3 regions of the Robertmurraya mesotrionivorans genome follow, and region 1 is predicted to be linked to each of the others. Evidence: riboswitches for the same ligand, from Rfam matches in the RefSeq annotation. Region 1 holds a riboswitch; each other region holds the start of a gene.
What was found. A riboswitch is a leader RNA that binds a small molecule or an ion and turns the genes downstream of it on or off. The one in region 1 is predicted to bind thiamine pyrophosphate.
Positions count from the first base shown of each region.

Region 1 (7,654 bases):
TGGTAAAGCTGCGAATGAAAAAGGAGTTCCAGTCGTGCTTGATCCTGTTGGAGCTGGTGCAACACCATACCGCACAAATACCGTTAAACGACTTCTATCTGAAGTGAACGTTAGCATATTACGTGGAAATGCTGCCGAGGTGGCCAACGTGATTGGAGAAGAATGGCAGACACGCGGAGTTGACGTAGGAACAGGTGAAGGCAATATCGCAGATCTCGCTCGTATTGCAGCACAAAAATTACATATGACCGTTGTGGTTACCGGAAAAGACGATGTTGTTTCTGATGGTGAAGAATCGATTATTATTTCAAACGGGCATCCCCTTCTAACAAAAGTAACTGGGACTGGTTGCTTATTTTCATCAGTCGTAGGAGCGTTTGTAAGTGTTGAAACTAATCATTTACTAGCGGCTGCAGGAGCCTCAGCCTTTTATGGAGCAGTTGCTGAGCGTGCAGTTTTAGCGACAGGAGACCATCATGTAGGCACTTTCCAGATGGAATTTCTTAACCAACTTATGCTCACTTCATCCTCTGATGTGGTAGACCTTGCCAAAGTGTATTCAAAAGTCACAACCATATAAGGAGCATAGGGAAAATGGAATTTCTAAAACTGTATTTTATTATGGGCAGTCAAGATTGCATGGATCGAACACCTGAAGAAACGTTAGCTTTAGCGATTGAAGGTGGAATAACGTGCTTTCAATACCGAGAAAAAGGGAGCAATTCTCTTGGAGAGATAGAGAAGTACGAGCTTGGAAAAAAACTACGAGAACTCTGCGCGAAACATAGGATACCATTTATCGTCAATGATGATTTACCACTCGCTATTGCTCTTGATGCTGATGGAGTTCATGTTGGCCAGGACGATGAAAATGCAAAATATGTGAGAGAGACAATCGGTCCTAACAAAATTCTTGGTGTATCAACTCATACGGTTGAAGAGGGACTTCAAGCTGTTCGAGACGGAGCTGATTACTTAGGAATTGGACCGATGTATCCTACGATTTCAAAAGAGGATACCGAAAAACAACAAAACTTGGATATCTTTTCTGAATTTCGTAACGCAGGAATCTCTCTGCCTCTTGTTGCGATTGGTGGAATTAATTCTGTCAACGGAGAAACCGTTATGAAAGCAGGAGCAAATGGCCTAGCGATCATTTCCGATATTTGTCGAACCAGTCATATCCAACAGCATACCAAGCTTTTACGTAGATTAGTTGATGAATTTTAGTCAAAGAGAGGTCATTCACTATGGTAAATAAGGCATTAACCATTGCAGGTTCAGATAGTGGTGGAGGGGCTGGCATACAGGCCGATCTGAAGACATTTCAAGAACTAGATGTGTACGGAATGTCAGTGATAACAGCTGTAACCGCACAAAACACAACAGGGGTACAAGGTGTCTATAGTGTTCTTTTGGAAGGAATTAAAGAACAACTCCAATCGATTGCTGAAGATTTGCGTCCAGATGCGATCAAAACCGGGATGTTATTTAACAGTGACACCATTGAGGCGGTTGCGAGATTTATAGAATTTTATGAGATGAAACACATCGTCGTAGATCCGGTGATGATTGCAAAAGGTGGAGCTTCACTTTTACAAAACGAAGCAGTAAAAGCATTAAAAGAAAAATTACTGCCACTCGCGACTATCGTTACTCCAAATATTCCCGAAGCAGAGGTGCTTACAGGAATAAAAATTGAGACGATGGATGACCGAAAGCAAGCAGCAAAATTGCTTCATGTCATGGGTGCTGAATCTGTCATGATTAAGGGCGGCCATGATCAAGGAAGTGAAGAAATGATTGATCTTTTATATGATGGACAGCAATTTCACACCTTTACTTCGAGTCGTATTTCCACAAAAAATACTCATGGCACAGGCTGTACCTTTTCCGCTGCGATAACCGCACAACTCGCAAAAGGAAGCCCGGTTGTTCAAGCGGTGCAAGTGGCAAAAGACTTTATACAGGCAGCCATTGAGGATGATCTAAACATTGGATCCGGTCACGGTCCAACCAATCATTGGGCTTACAAACGAAATAAAGCAAAAATCGGAATCAAATAAAATACAAAATTAGCTAGGGGTGCCTTAAGGCTGAGAGGAAACTTTCCAACCCTTGAACCTGATTTGGTTAGAACCAACGTAGGGAAGCAATCATTTTGCGTGAGCTCTATTATGAGGAAGAGCTCCATGTAAGAATGTGAAGACTTGCCAAGATTGGTAAGTCTTTTTTGTTATCCAAAACAAACCTATAGGAGGAACCACAATGACCGACTTATTAACGATTGGAAACACACAGCTACATAACCGTCTACTAACAGGAACAGGCAAATTTTATAATCACAAGCTAATGAAAGAAGCACTAACTCAATCCGGTTCACAGGTTGTTACTGTCGCTTTAAGACGAGTCGACTTGAATGCTACTGGAGAAGAGAACATTCTAGAAGACATTCCTAAAGACATGATTTTACTTCCGAACACATCGGGAGCAAGAACCGCAGACGAAGCGGTTCGAATTGCACGACTTGCAAGAGCAGCCGGTATGGGTAATTGGATTAAAATCGAAGTCATTTCCGACCAAAAGTACTTGCTTCCCGACAATTACGAAACGGCTAAGGCAACTGACATCCTAGCGAATGAAGGGTTTGTCGTTCTACCTTATATGAGCCCTGACTTAATGGCAGCAAAAGCGATGCAAAATGCTGGAGCAGCAGCCATCATGCCACTTGGATCTCCGATCGGTTCAAATCGAGGAATTCGGACGAAGGAACTGATCCAAATTTTAATAGAAGAAATAGAGCTTCCAATCATTGTTGATGCAGGAATCGGAAAGCCATCTGAAGCAGCCGAAGCGATGGAAATGGGGGCAGCCGCTGTACTGGTAAATACAGCCATTTCTACAGCAAAGGATCCCGTTGAAATGGCCATCGCCTTTGATCTAGCAGTCAAGGCTGGAAGGAAAGCCTACCTAAGTGGAGTAGGACCGACGACAACGACAGCACAAGCGTCATCTCCATTAACAGGATTTTTAGGGTAGGTGAGTGAAATGTCATTTTATGATGAATATGTAAAAATAAAAAATTACCCATTTGACGACTTTTTTTCCTCCATCACCACTCAAGACGTAAAAAAGGTTTTGCAAAAAGAGAGACTTCATACAGAAGACTTTTTAATTCTTTTATCTCCAGCAGCTGAAAATTGTTTAGAAGAAATGGCACAAATCGCTCATAACCGTACCGTACAGCATTTTGGACGTACGATTCAATTATACGCACCACTATATTTAACCGATTATTGTGTGAACAAATGTACGTACTGCAGCTTTAGTATCGATAACGACTTTCCACGTAGAAAACTGACATTGTCTGAAATTGAAGAAGAATCGAAGGCGCTTGTCAAAATGGGTTTACGCCATATTATCCTGCTAACGGGAGAATCTCGCCTACATTCCTCAGTCGATTATTTGTGTGAAACGATTGATGTGATGAAAAAGTATTTTTCTTCTTTATCCATTGAGATACAGCCATTAGACACTGAAGAGTACCGAACACTTGTTGCTCGTGGTATTGATGGATTAACCGTATATCAAGAGGTGTACAACGAAGAAATCTATAAAGAGCATCACTTAAAGGGACCGAAACGGAATTATCGCTATCGACTAGATGCACCAGAAAGAGGTGCTCAAGCTGGCATGAGATCCGTCAATATCGGAGCACTACTAGGAATGGATGAGTGGAGAAAGGAAGTCTTTTTCACTGGACTTCATGGTCATTATTTACAAAGAAATTATCTTGAAACGGATATTGCTCTATCATTTCCTCGAATTCGGCCAAACCTTGGTGGCTTTCAACCAAAGGTTGATGTAACAGATAAAAATTTGGTTCAAGCAATGCTAGCATCCCGTTTATTTTTACCACGTGCAGGTATGACTCTATCAACGAGAGAAAGCGCGGATCTAAGACGTCACTTACTTCCATTGGGAGTGACCAAAATGTCTGCCGCCTCATCAACCGTTGTTGGGGGCTATGCCAATAAAGAACACACACATAGCCAATTTGAAATATCGGACAAAAGAAGTGTGGCTGAGGTAAAGGAATCATTAAGAGAACTTGGCTACCAACCTGTCGTAAAAGATTGGGAGATACTGACACATTCATCATAAGGAGAGCCACATCATGCACTATGAAGATATCAAGCAAAGAATTCTCACTTTTATTGAAGATGAAGAAAGAGATTCATTTGATTCATTAGCTTTACAGGTTTTCGCCTATCAGTACGAAAATAATCGTATTTACAGGAAGTTTTGTCGATCAAGAAAGATTAACCCATCGATGGTTGAATCGTATCAGCAAATTCCTCCTGTACCAGTAAGTGCTTTTAAGGAGGCCGACATTGCTTGTACACCGATTGAAGAGGCGGAGACGTATTTTCAAACAAGCGGAACGACAAGTGGAAATCAAGGGAGAAATTTTCACCGTGACTTAGAGGTGTGGACTTCTTCAATGAAAACTCATTTTGAAGAAAATATCATGAAAGACAAGAACCTAGTGAAAATGGCTATACTATTTCCGAATCCAACGGAAATGCCAAATTCCTCTCTGTCACAGTATTTGTATACAGCCATTCGCAACTACGGAACAGAGGAGAGTGTTTATATCGCTAGCAATGGAGCTTATGATTTCGAAAAGCTTGTCTCGTTCATTGAAGAATCTGAACGTACAAACACCCCTGTATATTTGTTAGGGGCTACGTTTTCCTTTATCCATTTTGTTGAGTACACGAAAGACAAAAACCTCCGATTTCAATTACCAAAAGGAAGCCGTTTAATGGATACAGGTGGTTCTAAGGGTCGAGCCATCGAAATGAGTTCAGATCAATTTAAACAAATGGTGGCAGAAGCGTTTAACTTACCCGTTGAGGATTGTGTGAACATGTATGGAATGACTGAACTAAGCTCCCAGTTCTACGATCAAAACGGATCTGGTCGACAAAAAGCCCCTCATTGGGTAAGAACAGTTGTCATCAATCCGGAAAATGGTTTGTGTGTACAAGATGGAGAGCGAGGAATTCTCGTTCATTATGATTTAGCCAACTTCCATTCGGTCCTTGGGGTTATGGCGGAGGACTTGGGGATTGCAGAAAAAGATGGATTTTACTTGTTAGGAAGAAGCGAAGGGGCAGAAGCAAAGGGCTGTTCCCTCGCCGTAGAGCAGTTTCGTAACGGAGTAAGTAAATGGAACTAAAAATTGGTTGTGTCCCAAGCATGATCTCACCATCTTATGAAGAACGTACGTTTGATTCTCTAACACTTCTTGTACCAAAACTTACGTGTGAGGAACTGAAACAAGTCGTTTTACATCTAAGACAGCAGCAACTAAAGCTACAAGCACGGAAAACGAATGACATTATTGACATCCTTGACCAAGCCATTCAACTCTGGCTTGACCCGAACTATCACTATAGAAAACTAGCGGAAGAGCTTCTTCCAATTGTAACGGGATATGACTCGGAAATGATACGTGTGTTTTTAGATTCGTATTTACGTTCCTTTCGTAAAGAAAAGCTGCAAAGAATGGTAGAGGTGGATTTCCCCAATCCTCTCGTCCTTGACGGCTTTCGTCCACGTTCATCAGGAGGCTTAACAAGAGCATATGGACCAGAGCTCATTACGCATGTATTTTCCGGAAATGTTCCTGCCTTGCCGCTATGGAGTTTAGTGAGTAGTCTTTTAGTTAAGTCTAGTACACTTGGGAAGCTCTCCTCCTCCGAGCCTTTGTTTCCTTCTCTGTTTGTTGAAACATTGAGAGAGATTGACAGAGACTTAGCGGAATCAATCGCCATCATTTGGTGGAAAGGTGGAGAAGAAGAATTAGAGAGTATAGCATTCTCTTCGTCAGAAGCAGTGATCGCATATGGAAGCGAGAAGTCCATTGATTCTATTAGAAAAAAAGTTCCACCTCACGTCAATCTACATGCACATGGACATAAACTAAGTGCTGGCTTTATAGCAAAAGGCTGCTTACAGCGTGTTCTCGTAACCGAAACTGCCAGGAGGGCTGCGAAGGATGCTTCTCAATTTGATCAACAAGCCTGTCTTTCTCCTCATGTCTTTTTTGTCGAGGAAAAGGGGAATGTCTCGGTACGTGAATTTGCTAGTTTGCTAGCGCAAGAAATGAATAATTATGAGGTGAAAATGCCAAGAGCTAGATTAAGCGAACAGGAAAATCAAGCGATCATTCAGACTCGCTCAACCTTTCAATTTCAAGCCTTTCAAACGAAAGATATAGCACTTTTCGAAAGCGAGAAAAGTACTTCTTGGACGGTTGTTTACGATAAGAAAGCTACTTCGTTTCCGATATCGCCATTAAACCGCTTTGTGTATGTGATTCCCGTTCAGTCCATTGTCGATGTACCTTCCTATCTTAATGAAATACGAGGATTATTACAAACCGTTGGGGTCGCCTGCACTCCAAACAACTTTCGTTCCATCATAGAAGTGCTCGGTCAATGTGGAGTCAATCGACTTACCTTTCTAGGCAGAATGGGAGAACCAGAACCTGGTTGGCATCATGATGGCAGACCTCATTTAGCCGATTTGGTTCGTTGGGTCGACGTGGAGGCTAGCATAGAAATCGAAATGGATGCGTATGATCCGAACCGAATATAAGGGGAGAATGGAAATGCAGCCACCATATATACAATTAAAAGAGATTGGTCTTACCTATGACAAAGATCAAAAGGATACAATCCGTCAATTTTCCCTTGATATGAAGGAAGGGGAATTCATCAGCATCGTTGGAAAAAGTGGCTGCGGAAAAACGAGTCTGCTCCAAATGATTGCAGGAATGCAAAAGCCTACCACTGGAATGATTACAATAGGCGGACATGAGGTGAAAGAACCGGTCGAAGAGCTTTCATACGTTTTTCAAAAACCTATTTTGCTAGAATGGAAGACGATCTTGGAAAATGTCGTACTTCCACTCCAGTTAAAGAGAAAATTGACAGAAAAAGATATGCATAAGGCAAAGGAAATGCTAGATCGTGTCGGACTTACGGATGCGATTCATAAATTTCCATATGAGTGTTCGGGAGGAATGCAGTCAAGAGTGGCAATCGTACGAGCTTTACTTGATAAGCCACGAATCCTTTTGATGGACGAACCATTTTCTGCACTAGATTCTTTTACCAAGGATCAGTTACATGTTCAACTTAATGAATTAATCAATACGTACAAACCAACCGTATTATTTGTCACTCATGATCTGCAGGAAGCATTTTTCCTGTCTGACCGGATTATTCTTCTAGGTGGGGAACCTGGAAGAATTCTTCAAGAGTACCAAGTACCGTTTACTCGACCACGACAGAAGTCTATTTTATTTGATCAGTCTTTTTTCAACTTTCAGCAAGATATGAATGAGAGGCTTCAACTATGAAGAAAATCTATCTATATTCGACTCTACTATTTATTTCCTTGCTTATTTTGTGGGAGATGATTGTAAAGGTGAAGAAAATATCACCGTTAATTTTACCCACACCAACAACGATTGCAGAAAATCTTTTCACCCTGTTACTTAGTGGGTATTTTCTGCCACATATTTTCACAACCCTAGTTGAAATTATTAGCGGATTTTTTGTAGGTGCTCTCATCGGAA
Region 1 is NZ_JBPCCH010000002.1:128,535-136,188, reverse strand. Features, by position in the region: gene thiM (hydroxyethylthiazole kinase) at 1-580, shown strand, start outside; gene thiE (thiamine phosphate synthase) at 595-1,230, shown strand; gene thiD (bifunctional hydroxymethylpyrimidine kinase/phosphomethylpyrimidine kinase) at 1,251-2,066, shown strand; TPP riboswitch at 2,072-2,168, shown strand; gene ACRX5O_RS04750 (thiazole synthase) at 2,269-3,039, shown strand; gene thiH (2-iminoacetate synthase ThiH) at 3,049-4,164, shown strand; gene ACRX5O_RS04740 (LuxE/PaaK family acyltransferase) at 4,178-5,245, shown strand; gene ACRX5O_RS04735 (acyl-CoA reductase) at 5,236-6,669, shown strand; gene ACRX5O_RS04730 (ABC transporter ATP-binding protein) at 6,683-7,435, shown strand; gene ACRX5O_RS04725 (ABC transporter permease) at 7,432-7,654, shown strand, end outside.

Region 2 (7,654 bases), on a different contig from region 1:
TAAAAATAAACTTAGGATTGCACGAGTACATGCTGTATTAGCATCATTCTTAACGTACATATTAGGTTTAGTAATCATTGGCTATCACTTTTTTACTTTAATCATTCAACAAACTCTTCGTTTGTCAGAGAGCACTCCGACTTTTGTAAAGGATTTTTATCGGAGTACACTTTTACCAATAATGGGTAGCCTAGAAAGATATTTACAAACACTTCCAGAAGAAGTGTTAAAATCGATGGAAAACACAATAGAGTCAAGTATCGCTTCCTTAGATGCCTTCTTACAAACTATGTTTGAAACCATCATATCTTTATTAACAGCCATTCCTGGTTTTTTAATTGAATTTTTAGTATACTTGGTTGCTTTATTCCTGTTTTCTTTAGAGCTACCTAGATTAAAAGAGAATATAAAAAGACATCTAACAGAGGGAAGTTTAAAGAAAGCATCCCTTGTCATAAATCAGCTCACATGGGCAGGGGTTGGCTTTATAAAGGCTCAGCTTTTTTTAAGTGTAATTACCTTTGTGATGGCATTCACAGGATTATGGATTTTAGGTGTTTCAAATAAAACTCTTTTATCATTATTAATAGTCATTGTTGATATATTACCTATTTTGGGTACAGGCTCCGTTTTAGTTCCTTGGGGAATTGTGGCAATATTACAGGAAAATCAATTGCTAGGAGTAGGCTTAATTATTTTATTCGGGTTAATCACAGTAATTAGAAGGATAATTGAGCCGAAGGTATATTCGAGCAGTCTAGGGATTTCTCCACTAGCATCTTTAGTAAGTCTGTATATAGGCTTTAAGCTTATTGGTTTTCTTGGATTATTTTTAGGCCCGGCTATCGTTATTGTTTACGATACGTTAAAAAAGGCAAATGTTATTAAAGTAAACTATAAAATATAATAATGAAAAGCCATCGATGGATGGCTTTTCGTTTTTATTCCCAATCTTCATATTTGACAATTCCGCCTGTTAAATCAAGCTCTGATCGATCTCCTTTGTAGTACAGCTTTCCATTTTCAGATACAATCAAGTTTTCGTACGTATAAACTTTTTTCCCACTCGGTAAGATGATGATGATCTTTTCCCCTGGTTCGTCCTCCTTAGGTTGATCGGTTACGTTAGTATTATTAGCGTAAAGCTTCGCTACTAAAAGAAAAAGTACGATGAGACAAACTAGTAAAAAAACAATTTTCAAACTTACCCAAGGTTTATACGTCATGTATTCCTTCAATCGACTCACTCTTGTTCTCCGCCTTTACTTCAATCTACCTTTAAATCTATGCAGGAATAAGATGGAAGTTTCCTTTTTTTATAAAATCTATTAAACTACTTTAGAATGGTTTTTTAAAATAATAGACGGTAAATTTACATCAATATTGGTAATGTATGATAGAAACATACAACAAACGTCCTGATCTTCAATAAGAAAAAGAAAACGACAAGTACTTGCTAGGTCAATTGTCCAATTTTTTAAATCGACAAATTGTGATATGTTATGCATACATACGAAAATGAGGAAATAAAGGAAATGGAAAAGATGAAAAAAAATATTACATTAATTTTTAAAACGATTGATGGTGTCTCTCTTTGGAAAATTAATAGAATGCTAAAGAAGCTTTCTAGATCAAAATTAATGATTTTGGAGCAAATAAAGGATGAAAAAATTGTTATTCATCTTCCTTCCAAAAAGGAGAAAGAAGTAACGAGTCTCGAAATGAAAAGGCAATTACTTAAAGAATTAGTTCAATTGGATGGTTTTGAATCCTTCAATGTAAGTGTATTAGAAAATTGTCGACCAATTTACAAAGAACAAATTACTCAATTTGGTCTGTATCGTTGGATTGAACTTCCCTTGCCAAATCAGATTCAATACGAATATAATTTTGCTGAAATGAAAGAATCAATAATTAATAATTATGAAATGAGACCGATCATGTAGAAACAAGAGCCTCCCCATTTGGGGAGGCTCTTGTTTAATATGCGTTAGAATCCATGTACAAGCCGCCTCCGCTTTTTACCTAAAAAAGGGCGTTTGACTATTCGCACATTTTGGGTTTCTTACATAGGATATATTGACTTACAACTAAGGAGGTAATTTAAATGTCAGAAACATTTGGTGGATACGGCGGAGGTTTCGCTCTGCTAGTAGTTTTATTTATCCTTTTAATTATCATTGGTGCTTCTTGGGGCTATGGTTTCGGTTATTAAAAATTAATTAAAACTTTAAAGGGGGGAATTTAGATGTACGGATACGGATCTCCTTACAGCGGTTGCGGTTATCCAGCAGTTGGTGGAGTTGGGTACGGTGGTGGCTTCGCGCTAATCGTTGTACTTTTCATCCTATTAATCATCGTTGGTGCTGCTTGCTTTAAGTGGTAATAAAAAAGAATGAAGGTGGGGTTTCTCACCTTCATTCCTTTATAAACGAAAGAAGTGTTTTGTATTTACATACAGTGTTTCATATGTCTTTTCCACTGAGATAGCTTTCAATTCAGAAAGTTGTCTTATTGTTTGATGAATCATGTTGGGGTGTGTCATTCTTCCGCTAAACGGTCCTTCAAAGGGCCAAGGACCGTCTGTTTCCACCATCATCTGTGAAAGGGGAAAACGCTTAGCGATATGTTGAATTTCTTTTTCGTAAAAAAGGTCAGGAGTAAGCGATATGAAGTGTCCGTTTTGAATGATTCGATCCATATCTGTGTCTGCTCCTTTAAACCAGTGAAAATGAGCATTTTCAATACTATGCCTTTCTAACAGAGAGCAAACGGTTGGCACGTCATCATAAATTGCATGAAGCGAGATAGGAAAGTTTTTCTTGCTAGCCAGCTTTATCCACTCTTCAAGAAGTTCTATATACGGTTCCAGAGAAGAGTTCCAGGAAGTGGAAGTCCGTAAGTAAAAGGGGAGGCCAACCTCTCCAACCGCTATCATCTCATCGAAATGTGTGTACACCCATTGAAAAAGGTCTGCCATTTCTTCGTCTGAACCTATTGCTTGCTCAGGGTGAAATCCAAATGCTGTTTTGACATGTGGGTATATCCTTGAAAGATAAGCGTTTCTTTTACAGGATTCTAAGTCATAGGAAACGCTTATGAGCATTTCAACTTCGTCAAGTGTCTCCATCATCGTATGAATCTCTTCATCTAGGTACTTATCTAGATGTAAATGGCAGTCTGTTATTTTCCTCATTTTTGATCAACCTTTTCTTTTAAAAAATCATGAATCATTTTTTTGTAACGAAGAAATTCTCCGGAGAACATCATTTCCTCGTTTCTTGGTCGCGAGAAGGGAACAACAACCTCTTGTTTGATTCTTGCAGGTTTATCGGATAATACGAGTATTCGGTCGGAAAGAAAGAGTGCCTCCTCTATATTATGGGTAACAAAAATAATTGTTTTTTTGTACTGATCCCAAATCGAAAGTAGCCATAACTGCATTTCCTGACGAGTTAACTCGTCTAAAGCTGAAAATGGCTCATCTAAACATATGATGGGCTGGGGACTTAGAAGTGCCCGTAAAAATGCAACCCTTTGCTTCATACCCCCTGAAAGTTCGTGAGGAAAAGCATTTCTATACTCCATTAGCCCCGCTTTTCGCAGCATCTCCATAGCCATTTCGTAATCCTTTTTAGCTTTCAGCTCTTGGCCAAGAACGACATTTTGAATGATTGTTCGCCAAGGTAGTAAGGAAGGGGTTTGGGGCATATAACTAATATGTCCTCTGTTACCTGTAATGTCATTTCCTTCGAGTATAATGGACCCTGCTTGTGGAGCCTGCAGGCCACCGATTAACTGGAAAATCGTACTTTTTCCACTTCCGGAGGGACCAAGAATCGTTACGAACTCCCCGTTCTTAATAAAGAGGTTGAGATCATGTAAGATTTGTTTATCTCGATAAGAAAAAGACACATTTTGTAATTCAAGATGCTCCACGATTGTTCCCCTCAGCTTTCCAACGAATTATAAATCTCTCCAAACAATTAATCATGATAAAAAATAACAAACTTAATGCCATAATGAGAAAAATGGCAACAAACACGCGATCTGTTCGAAACGATGAGGAAGAGAGTGTCATATAGACTCCAATACCATTTTCTGATCCTAACCATTCAGATATAACGGCTCCCATGACACTGTAAGTCGCTGAAATTTTCAGACCTGAAAAGATTGAGGGAAGGGCAAACGGAAACTCAAGTTTCCAAAATAACTGTCGTTTTGTTGCTCCTGCCATTTGCATATAATGGAAGAGATCTGGAGCAACCTGGCGAAATCCATCCATGGCTGAAATCGTAATTGGAAAGAAACAAACCAGAGTGATAACAATTAATTTTGGTAATAGACCGAAGCCGAACCATATAACAAGAAGTGGAGCAAGTACGATAATGGGTATATTTTGCGATAAAATGAGAAGCGGATATAAAGATTCTTTTAAAAAAGGAATATTATGTAAAATAAAGGCAGTTAACAGACCTACGGTAACTCCAGAAACAAAGCCTAGAAAAATAAGCTGAATGGTGGATGTAAGATGTACAGAGACACTGCTCCAACCATTTATGAGTTCGTTAAAAATTTGTGATGGAGTTGGGAGAAGCCAAGTTGGAACCTGAGTAATTCTTGCGGTGAATTCCCAGCCAATGAATAAAAGGAGGAGAACAAAAATTGGTCTCCACCCTTTTTGTAATTTTTGTATCATGAACGATATTTCTCCGTAAGTGTATCCATTTTTATTCCACCTGGTTGATAAAGAATCTTCACCTGCGAAATAACATTGCTGCTTCCCATTTCAATCATCTTTTCGTTCATTTTCGTAATGACTGCAAAAAGTTCCTGAAGATCACCCTCCATAGTTGTTTCCAAGGGATGAACCTCATACTTTACTCCTGACGCATCAATAATGGCTATTGCTTCATCTACGTAAGGAATCACATTTTCACCGTTTTTTGTCTTAGGGATAATTTGTATACTAACAAGCGCGTTTGCCATATGACCAACTCCTATTGTGGTAAAAATTCATTAGTAAAGGCTTTTTCTGCATCTAACTCTGATTCTAGTAACCCATTTTCAAGCATCCAAGAAGCATAGTTTTCCCATACTTCTAAACGTTGCTGACCCCATTGGTCTGCATCGTCTTGATATTTGGTTGCAAGCCATTCCTGACTTTTCTTAACAAGCTCTGCGTCAAGCTCAGGAGCAGCTTTGATTAGGACGTCCGCCGCATCGGAAGGATTGTCGATAGCAAATTCATAGCCTTTTGAAGCCGCTTTAACAAAAGCTTTTACTGTTTCTGGATCGTTGTTAATCATGTTTTCACTAGTTGTTAACACAGGTGTATAGTAGTCTAGCTTTTCGGAGTAATCGGTTAAGTAGACCATATTTATGTCTTCTCCTCGTAATTCCGCTTCCACGCCTGTCCAACCGTAGTATATCCATGCAAAGTCAATATCACGTTCAACAGCGGTAAAGAAGTCTGCATCGCCTATGTTTACAATATTCACCTTTTCTACATCTGCTTGTTCCTGCTTCATAAGTGAGTCGATGACGGATTCTTCAACAGGTGAACCCCAACCACCATATGTTTTTCCTTCAAAATCCTTAGGAGATTGAATATTTTTAGATGCCGGTGATGCGAAACCAGATGTGTTGTGTTGAATGACCGCAGCTATAGAAACAAGCGGTACCCCTTGTACTCTAGCCTGTGTAATGCCCTCTTGATAACCTACACCAAAGTCTGCTTTCTCAGAAGCAACAAGTTGGTCAGCACCAGCCTCTCCAGGCATCTGAATGGTCACATCAAGACCTTCCACTTCAAAAAAGCCTTTTTCTTTTGCGACATATAGCCCTGTGTGATTTGTATTTGGAGTCCAATCAAGAACGACAGTCACTTTTTTTAATTCAGCACTTGATTCCTCCTTTTCTGTTTGTTGTTCATTTGTTCCTGAACATCCTGCGAGTAATACAGAAGCTGCTAATGCAGCTATCCATTTTGTCATTACTTTCTCCTCCAATGGTATAAGTAGGAATATGAACTGGACTTATAGACGTCAAAAAACGCCGCAGTTTTTGAACCGGGCGCATATATTTAAACAAGTTTATTGTTTAAAGAATATGTTCCCTACGCTGGTATCATCCAGATCAGGTTCAAAGGGTCAGCATCAATTGGATGCACTCTCAACCGGTCTTCAACCGGTCCCCCTACAATTCTTACCTATTTAGTTTGATTTCTATCTCATTATAGCAGAAATTATTTTCTTGAAAAGGAAGAACTTTCTTGAATAGATGAACATAATGATATGTTTGTTATCGCTTTTGTAAAGAACACATTGCAAACTTCATACAGTCACGATAAGATTGAAGTTATGGATGAATTTGTGTAAGGAAAGAAAGGAATTTCTATAATGGCAAAAAATTTTAAAGATGATGTACAATCGCGTCGCACATTTGCGATCATTTCCCACCCGGATGCTGGGAAAACGACATTAACAGAAAAGTTATTGTTATTTGGTGGTGCAATTCGTGATGCGGGAACAGTTAAAGGAAAGAAAACGGGTAAGTTTGCAACGAGCGATTGGATGGAAATTGAAAAACAACGTGGTATTTCCGTTACGTCGAGTGTGATGCAATTTGATTATAATGACTGTCGAGTGAATATTCTTGATACACCAGGTCACCAAGACTTCAGTGAAGATACGTATCGTACTCTTACAGCTGTTGATAGTGCGGTCATGATTATCGATTCAGCAAAAGGGATTGAGGAGCAAACCTTAAAGCTATTTAAAGTGTGTCGAATGAGAGGTATTCCGATTTTTACCTTTATCAATAAGCTTGATCGTCAGGGGAAGTCTCCATTAGAACTATTAGCTGAGCTAGAAGAGGTTATGGGAATAGAATCATATCCGATGAACTGGCCGATCGGTATGGGGAAAGAATTTCTCGGTATATATGACCGTTTCTACAAGCGAATCGAACAATTCCGTGTGGAAGAGGAAGAACGATTTGTTCCGTTAAATGAAGATGGAGAAATCGAGGGAGATCATAAACTAAAGCAATACTCCTTGTATGACCAAACGTTGGAGGAAATTATGCTTTTAAATGAAGCGGGAAATGAATTTTCTCGTGAAAGAATAGCAAATGGGGAACTAACACCTGTATTCTTCGGTAGCGCCCTAGCGAACTTTGGTGTTCAAACTTTTCTAGAAACATATCTTCAATTTGCTCCTGCACCTCAAGCTCGGGAATCTACAGAAGGGGAAATTGATCCGTTATCAGAGGATTTCTCAGGCTTTATTTTTAAGATTCAAGCAAATATGAATCCTGCTCACAGGGACAGAATTGCATTTTTACGTGTTTGTTCAGGAAAATTTGAAAGAGGGATGACAGTCAATATTCCACGCTTAGGAAAGTCAATGAAGCTTTCTCAATCAACACAGTTTATGGCTGATGACAGAAACACGGTTGATGAAGCGGTTAGTGGAGATATTATTGGTTTGTACGATCCAGGTACGTACCAAATTGGAGATACATTGACAGTTGGGAAAAACAACTTTCAATACGAAAAGCTTCCACAATTTACTCCTGAACTCTTTGTTCGAGTTTCTGCTAAAAACGTAATGAAGCAAAAGTCTTTTCATAAAGGAATTCAGCAGCTTGT
Region 2 is NZ_JBPCCH010000007.1:94,399-102,052, forward strand. Features, by position in the region: gene ytvI (sporulation integral membrane protein YtvI) at 1-907, shown strand, start outside; gene ACRX5O_RS13235 (hypothetical protein) at 942-1,247, opposite strand; gene ACRX5O_RS13240 (hypothetical protein) at 1,536-1,946, shown strand; gene ACRX5O_RS13245 (YjcZ family sporulation protein) at 2,108-2,215, shown strand; gene ACRX5O_RS13250 (YjcZ family sporulation protein) at 2,249-2,386, shown strand; gene ACRX5O_RS13255 (TatD family hydrolase) at 2,426-3,196, opposite strand; gene ACRX5O_RS13260 (ABC transporter ATP-binding protein) at 3,193-3,939, opposite strand; gene ACRX5O_RS13265 (ABC transporter permease) at 3,926-4,699, opposite strand; gene ACRX5O_RS13270 (thiamine-binding protein) at 4,696-4,989, opposite strand; gene ACRX5O_RS13275 (ABC transporter substrate-binding protein) at 5,001-5,996, opposite strand; TPP riboswitch at 6,099-6,210, opposite strand; gene ACRX5O_RS13280 (peptide chain release factor 3) at 6,402-7,654, shown strand, end outside.
Region 2: it holds a riboswitch for thiamine pyrophosphate, as region 1 does, so the genes downstream of both, ACRX5O_RS13275 (ABC transporter substrate-binding protein) here and ACRX5O_RS04750 (thiazole synthase) in region 1, are expected to answer to the same signal.

Region 3 (7,654 bases), on a different contig from region 1:
GGGCAAGCTGGATTTATATTGCAATACTAATTGTTGCAATGGTGATTGGTGGATTTATTTATCAAAGAGTAAATGGAGAGGCAGATGAAAATTGGCGTGAAAATTTAGAAGCACAGAATGCGCAGTATAAACAAGAAATAGAGCAAACTCCCGCCGATCAAGATCCAACCTGGCTAGAAGATCAAATCAAGCAAAATGAAAGATTTCTTGAGAAAAATATAAATCCAACGGCAAAAACCAATTGGCATTTTATGAACGATGTCGTAATAGGCGTAACAACACTTGTCACCTTGTTTTCTGTTATTGTAGCAAGTGCGGTCGTCGCTGCTGAGTTTTCAGATGGCACAATTAAACAGCTGCTCATAAGACCGCATAAAAGATGGAAGATCTTATTGTCAAAATATGTTGCGGTTTTAATATATGCAGTTATTTTAATGGCCACATTAATTGTCTCAGGATTCATTGTAGGGGTTTTATTTTTTGGTCTAGGAGACTTTCAGACACCATTTTTCGAATATACGCTAGATGGGCAAAAAGAGGCCGTACTTGGTACGCAGTTTCTCTTAAAAACAGTCTATTTTCTTCCTAGCTTGCTTATGATTACTACGATTTCCTTTATGTTGTCCACTCTCTTTAAAAGTCAGGCTGTAGCTGTAGGGATAGGAATTTTTGTTCTATTTGTTTCAACTACATTAGGTGGACTTATTATCATGCTTGCTGAAGAGTATACTTGGGCAAAGTTTCTTATTTTTCCTCATCTAGACTTAACCGTGTTTGCCCTCCAAGATAAGATTTTGCAAAATATTACCTTAGCTGGTTCCCTATTCATTCTTACCGTATATTATATTGTGTTTATGATTGCGACGTTTGTTTATTTTCAAAAACGTGATGTGAGTATTTAAATCCTACAAAACAAGGAGAGAGGTAGAAATAGCTACCTCTTTTCTTTTTGTGATAAAGTAGGTGTAGCATTTCTTAACGAAAGAGAGTGTTATAGAAAAATGACAAAAAAACTATATTATGAAAATGTGTATCAATCCACTTTTGTAGCAACTGTTACGAAAAGTGAAGACGATTATATTGTACTAAGTGAGACCGCCTTTTATCCTTCTGGTGGAGGGCAACCAAGCGATACGGGAACGATTAACGGAAAAGTAGTTTCGAATGTGGAAGAAGTAAATGGAGAAATTCGACATTATATAAATGACTCCATTTCTGTTGGTTCTAAAGTTGAGGGAATTATAGATTGGGAAAGAAGATTTGATCACATGCAGCAGCATGCTGGACAGCATATCCTAACTGCCGCATTTGTAGAATTATATGGTTATGAAACCATCAGTTTTCATCTTGGGTCAGAAAAAGTAACAATTGATCTCAATGTAGAGAATATCTCTTCTACAGAGCTGGAAAAAGTCGAGCAATTAGCTAATCAAATCATTCTAGAACATAGAAAAATAGAGACTAAATGGGTTTCAAAAGAGGAAGTAAGCGAATATCCGTTACGGAAAACCCTTTCAGTTGAAGAAAATATCCGCTTAGTAATCATTCCAGAATTTGATTATAACGGCTGTGGAGGTACTCATCCACAAAATACAGGTGAAGTTCAAGCCATTACTATCTTGGGTACTGAACGACAAAAGAAAAAGACAAGGGTCGAGTTTGTATGTGGTCACCGTGTTCGAAAGCAGATTCATGATAAGACAACTGTTGTATCAAAGTTAACAAGTCTCTTACATGCACCTCAAAATGAACTAGAGACTGCTGCCCTCCGACTCATTGATAGAAATAAAACACTTGAAAAAGAAATAAAGGTTTTACAAGAAACTATTTTACAGTTTGAAGCTCAGGATTTATTAAAAGAAACAACAAAAGTTGCGCACCATAGAGTCGTTCAAGCTACTTTTGCAGATAAGGGCCTCCAAGAGCTACAAACCATTGCTCGATATGTTTTGGCTATTGACCCTGAAGTCAATGTCCTTTTCGTTTCAGCGATAAATGGGAAACTTCAATTTGTGTGTCAAAGAGAAGAGTCGGCTATCAATATGAAGAATCTTGCTCAATCGATATTGCCAGTGATAAATGGAAGGGGAGGAGGAAATGAAAAACAGGCACAAGGAGGTGGAGAGGCTAAAACGATAACTTCTGATGCACTCCTTACAATGCTTTTACATCAATTGAAGTGAATGAGATTCCAGTAAGCTCTAAAGGTTACGATAATATTATTATGTAAACTAATAAACGTGAGGGATTTGCCTTGAATGAAGATTTACTCCAAAAAGCAGAAGAATTTATCAATCTTTGCTATTTAGAACTAGAAAAGGATCATGTTACCTTGTTAGCAAGATTGGAAGAAGTAAAAAGTTCGATTCGTAAGACGGGAACATATGAACATACATATGAAGAACTTTCCCATGGGGCAAAGATGGCATGGAGAAATAGTAATAAATGTATTGGACGTTTGTTTTGGGAGTCTTTGATTGTTAAAGATTGTCGTCATTTACATCAATCCGATGAGATCATCCATGCACTTTTCGAACATATCAAATTTGCGACAAACAATGGTCATATTAGACCGACCATTTCTATTTTCAAACAGGAAACAAAGGAACATTCCATACGGATTTGGAACCACCAGCTTGTTCGATATGCTGGATATGATACACAGCACGGATTGATTGGAGACCCTCACTCTATTCCATTTACAAAGGTGTGTGAAGAGCTAGGGTGGGAGGGGAACCATACAAATTTTGACCTTTTACCTCTAGTGGTTCAAGTAAATCATGAAAAACCAAATTGGAAAACTATCCCTCCGAGTCTAGTTCTTGAGGTCAATCTTTCACATCCGGAATATGAATGGTTTGAAGAACTAGAATTAAAGTGGTATGGTGTACCGATGATTGCTGATATGCGTCTTGAAATTGGTGGAATACAATACACGGCTGCCCCTTTTAATGGCTGGTATATGGGAACAGAAATAGGGGCTAGAAATTTAGCGGATGAAGACCGATATAATGTGTTGCCTTTAGTTGCTGATCACATGAAATTAGATTTGTCTAGAAATAGTAGTCTTTGGAAGGATCGAGCGCTACTTGAAGTGAATCGAGCGGTTCTATATTCCTATAAAAAGGCTGGAGTAAGTATTGTTGACCATCATACCGCTGCGGCTCAGTTTAAGTTGTTTGAAGAAAGAGAGAAAGAAAAAAGCCGGAAATTAACAGGCAATTGGACTTGGTTGATACCCCCTGTTTCTCCCGCATTAACCCATATTTTTCACCAGCAATATGACAATAGCATTCAATTGCCAAATTATTTTTATCAAGTGGCTCCTTACGAAAAGAAATAGATTTTGTCTATTTCTTTTTAATTAAAATAAAACGCTTCCATATCAAAAGAACTATTGTTAATATAGGTATAAAGTACAACCTATAAATGGGGGAGCAATCATGAATATCACTGTTCGAAAAAAAATTATAGGTAGTTTTGTTATTGTTTTATTCATGTTAGTAGTTGTAGCAAGTGCTGGGATTTTTCAACTTTATTCAGTAAACAATACGTATCAATCATTCTTAAAAGAAGAAGTAGGTCAAAAGCTAGAAGTGAAAAATCTCCAAGAGCAAATGATTAGAAAATCAGCAGCCGTTCGGAGCTTCCTACTCACTGGAGAAGCTGACTATATTACAGAATACGATGAGGCAGTAAAGAGCTTTGATAACTCTATGAAGAAATTAAAAACAACAATCACTGATAAGGAGTTATTAAATACGTTAACTGCTCTTGAGGAAATGTCAAAAAATGATTCGAAGTTTGCTCAAGACCAAATACAAATGAAGAAAGACAATGATGAATTAGGTTATTTAATTCTAGCAAAATCAACTGCACAAACGTTAGGTATGCAGTTTAATGCAAAAGTAAATGAACTTCTATCTATTCAGGAAAAACATTTAGACCATGCGAGTAGCTTGACCACAAAAAAAATAGATGGAATTGTCACAATAATGATTGTAATAAGTGTATCTGCGATTCTTGTGGCATTAGCACTAGCGACAATTATAAGTCTACAGATTGCAAAACCAATTGTTTATGCATCTAAAGCTATTGAGAAGGTTGCGAGCGGAGACCTTTCTATTGATGAGATACAAGTGAAAAATAAAGATGAAATAGGGGCAATGATACAGTCTGTCAACTTAATGGTTTCTGGATTAAGAGAAGTAGTTGTTCAAGTTAGAGATTCATCAGCTCAAGTTGCAGCTAGTAGTGAACAACTAAGTACAAGTGCGCAGGACAGTACTCAAGCAAGTGAACAAATTTCTCATATTGTTGAACAAAACTCAGAGGGTATGGATCTGCAACTACAACATTTAACCAAAATTCACACATTGATTGAAGAGATGTCTAGCAATATAAATTTAATTACAAAAAGTAGTGAAAAAATGCTCGTCACAGCTGATAATACGTTTCAAGTTACAGATCAAGGAGCATTATCTATCGAAAAAGTTGTTAACCAAATGAATCTTATCAATGATGGAGTTTTGAATGCTTCAGAAATCATTCGTCAGTTAGGGAGACGCTCGAATGAAATTACTTCTATCCTTAATATGATTACCACTGTTGCAGATCAGACGAATTTGCTAGCCTTAAATGCCGCAATTGAAGCTGCAAGAGCAGGTGAACATGGCAAGGGATTTGCTGTAGTTGCTGACGAAGTAAGAAAGCTCGCGGAGGAATCAAAAAAATCAGCCGATCAAATTACAAAAATGATTTCTTATATCCAATCTGAGACGGATCTAGCCGTTTCAGCAATGGAAGAACAGTCTCACAAAGTATCTGAAGGATTCGAATATAGTCAGGATGCAAAGAAAGCGTTTGCTCTTATTGGAGAGTCAATGGGAGACGTAATTGAAAAGGTATCAGACGTTTCATGTGCCATCGAGCTACTAAGTATGCATAGTTCAAATGTCGTACAAGCAATTGACGATGTAAAAGGAATCGCAGAAGAAAGCGTTGCAACAACTAGAGAAGTAGCAGCCGGAACAGAAGAAAACGTTGCTACCCTCCAAGAAGTAACCGCAAGTGCTCAAGACCTATCAGGAATGGCCGAAACCTTACAACAGCTAGTTCGCCGATTTAAAATATAAACATGAAAAGCATCTAGTTCCAACTAGATGCTTTTCTATTTAATTTTATATGATATAATGAAAACGAAATTATAACTACATACGAAGAAACCACAAGGGGAGCGTCATGCTGAGAGTGAACGTTTGTTCTGACCCTTTGAACCTGTTAGATAATTCTAGCGCAGGGATGTGGACTGACTGAATTTTTCGTGCAATCATGTCTATCTACGCTCTCCTTGAGGTTTCCAAAAAGGGGAGATTTTTTATATGGGAAACAAACGATTAATCATGATGATTGAAGCATCTTTTTTTGCAGCCTTTGCATTAATTCTAGACCTTCTTCCATCGATCAAGCTATCGCCTAATATTTCCATTTCATTTGCGATGCTACCTATTTTAATTATTGCCTTTAGATGGGGATTCGTTGCTGCAACCGCTTCTGGCTTTTTATGGGGACTATTACAAATTGCCATGGGTGATGCCTATATTCTAACTCCGCTACAGGGCTTCATTGAGTATTTTCTGGCCTTTGCGTTTATTGGATTTGCAGGTTTCTTTATGAAAAAAATTCAGGTAGCACTTACTGAAAATAAAAAGAAAGCCCTTCAATGGATGATAGTTGCCACATTCGTCGGAAGTGCGGCTCGTTATTTTTGGCATTTTATCGCGGGATTTTTATTCTGGGGAGAATATGCACCGGATGGGATGTCTCCATTCTTATTTTCACTAGGCGTGAATGGTGGTACAATGATTGGGGCAGCCATCTATTGTTCCGTTATTTTATTCTTATTAGTGTCTAGCTCACCAAGATTTCTTCTCCACAAAAGGGTTTCCTCTTCAGAGACCATGAAAAAAATATCGTAATCTAACACTCGTCCAATGTTTTGGACGAGTTTTTTGTATGGTTTTTCCTCAATGAGACAAACTATCCCAAGAACTAACATTAAAATGGAGGATTTTATGAAAAAAACTTCATTTATCATTTTTTTGGTCATCTTTACACTGTTCCCTCATCATGGGCATGGCCAGGAAGTGAAAAAGGCAGCTATTATTATTGACGATTTTGGCGGTGGTGTGGGAGGTGTAAAGGATTTTCTAGAAGGTGATGTGAGAATAACGGCGGCTATTATGCCTTTTAATGAACTTTCTAAAAAGCATGCAGAATGGGCATATGAAAATGGCTTAGAGATTATGGTACATTTGCCTATGCAGCCAAAAAAGGGAAAGGCCTCTTGGTTAGGGCCGAAGCCAATAACGAATGACTTATCAAAGGAAGAAGTAAGAAAGAGAGTCATTGATGCTATCGATAGTGTTCCTCATGCTATGGGATTAAATAATCATATGGGCTCGCTTGTCGTTGAAAATGAGGAGATTGTCAGAATTATTGTCGAAGTAGCAAAGGAAAAGCAGCTATATATTGTAGATAGTGCAACAAGTCCAAAATCAAAATTTGAGGAAATCACTGAGGAATTAAATGTACCTTTTATTAAGCGAGACGTGTTTTTGGATGATATCTGTTCTGTGAATCAGGTCAAAAAACAAATGCTTATCCTTGCAAGGATTGCGGAGAGCAGGGGAACCGCTGTTGCAATTGGACATGTTGGTACATCAGGTAAGGTATGCTCGTTAGGTGTTACTGAGTCAATGACTGAATTTAAGCAGAAGCATATAAAGGTCGTCCCGGTATCCGAACTGTTATCTGATTCCATTCGATCAAAGTATTTTCATCTATATTAAAATTGGCTGTCCAGTGGGTGGGATCCTCCCATTCATTGGACAGCCTTGTTTTTTATTGATACATGCTTGGAACTTGATTAAGTTCAACATTCACATCGTCTGAAGTATACAAAAGTATGGATACGGAACCCCCTCTCACTTTTGAACGTATTAAGATAGGATGCTTATAGTTGTTCATAAAAACAAAGTCAGGCCCATACCAACTGACTGTTGCATCGCGACCTGGAGGAACATAAGGGACACGTTTGGAGTGAGAATATCGTTTCACGATTTTTAACCCTGCTCGATCCACAGCATTAAAGAGTGTAGAAGACACTTGGCAAATACCTCCGCCGACCCCCTCAGAAAGCTCACCTCGAACAATAATAGGAGCTGGCGTATATCCACGTTCTTTTGTCCGTTGACCAACCACCTCATTGAACGAAAAGGTCTGACCTGGAAATAGGACGTAGTTATTTATCGCTTCGGATGATATTCTTATATTATTTGTTCTTGAGGTATTGTAGCTATTGAAATAAGTGACATAATATCCGATCGCTTGTTGTCGAATTCTTGACAATAACTCACTATCTACCTCTGGGAAAATGGATTTTTTAGGTACTTTAAGCGTTTTAGCACCTTTACTATAAAAATAGGAGTGATATAGGGTATGAAATGCTCTCTTATCGAGTTGATATCCCAGCTGCTCTGGCTGTAAATTTCCATGTTCATCAAGAAAAGCATTTTTCGGCTCTATGTATACTTGTTGGGAAAGTTCAGCAGTTAAGATGTCAAGATGATGCAAGTCCATAAGAGGAGTATTG
Region 3 is NZ_JBPCCH010000005.1:77,078-84,731, forward strand. Features, by position in the region: gene ACRX5O_RS10710 (DUF2705 family protein) at 1-902, shown strand, start outside; gene ACRX5O_RS10715 (alanyl-tRNA editing protein) at 1,002-2,183, shown strand; gene ACRX5O_RS10720 (nitric oxide synthase oxygenase) at 2,255-3,343, shown strand; gene ACRX5O_RS10725 (methyl-accepting chemotaxis protein) at 3,444-5,135, shown strand; TPP riboswitch at 5,221-5,319, shown strand; gene thiT (energy-coupled thiamine transporter ThiT) at 5,382-5,978, shown strand; gene ACRX5O_RS10735 (divergent polysaccharide deacetylase family protein) at 6,075-6,851, shown strand; gene ACRX5O_RS10740 (VanW family protein) at 6,904-7,654, opposite strand, start outside.
Region 3: it holds a riboswitch for thiamine pyrophosphate, as region 1 does, so the genes downstream of both, thiT (energy-coupled thiamine transporter ThiT) here and ACRX5O_RS04750 (thiazole synthase) in region 1, are expected to answer to the same signal.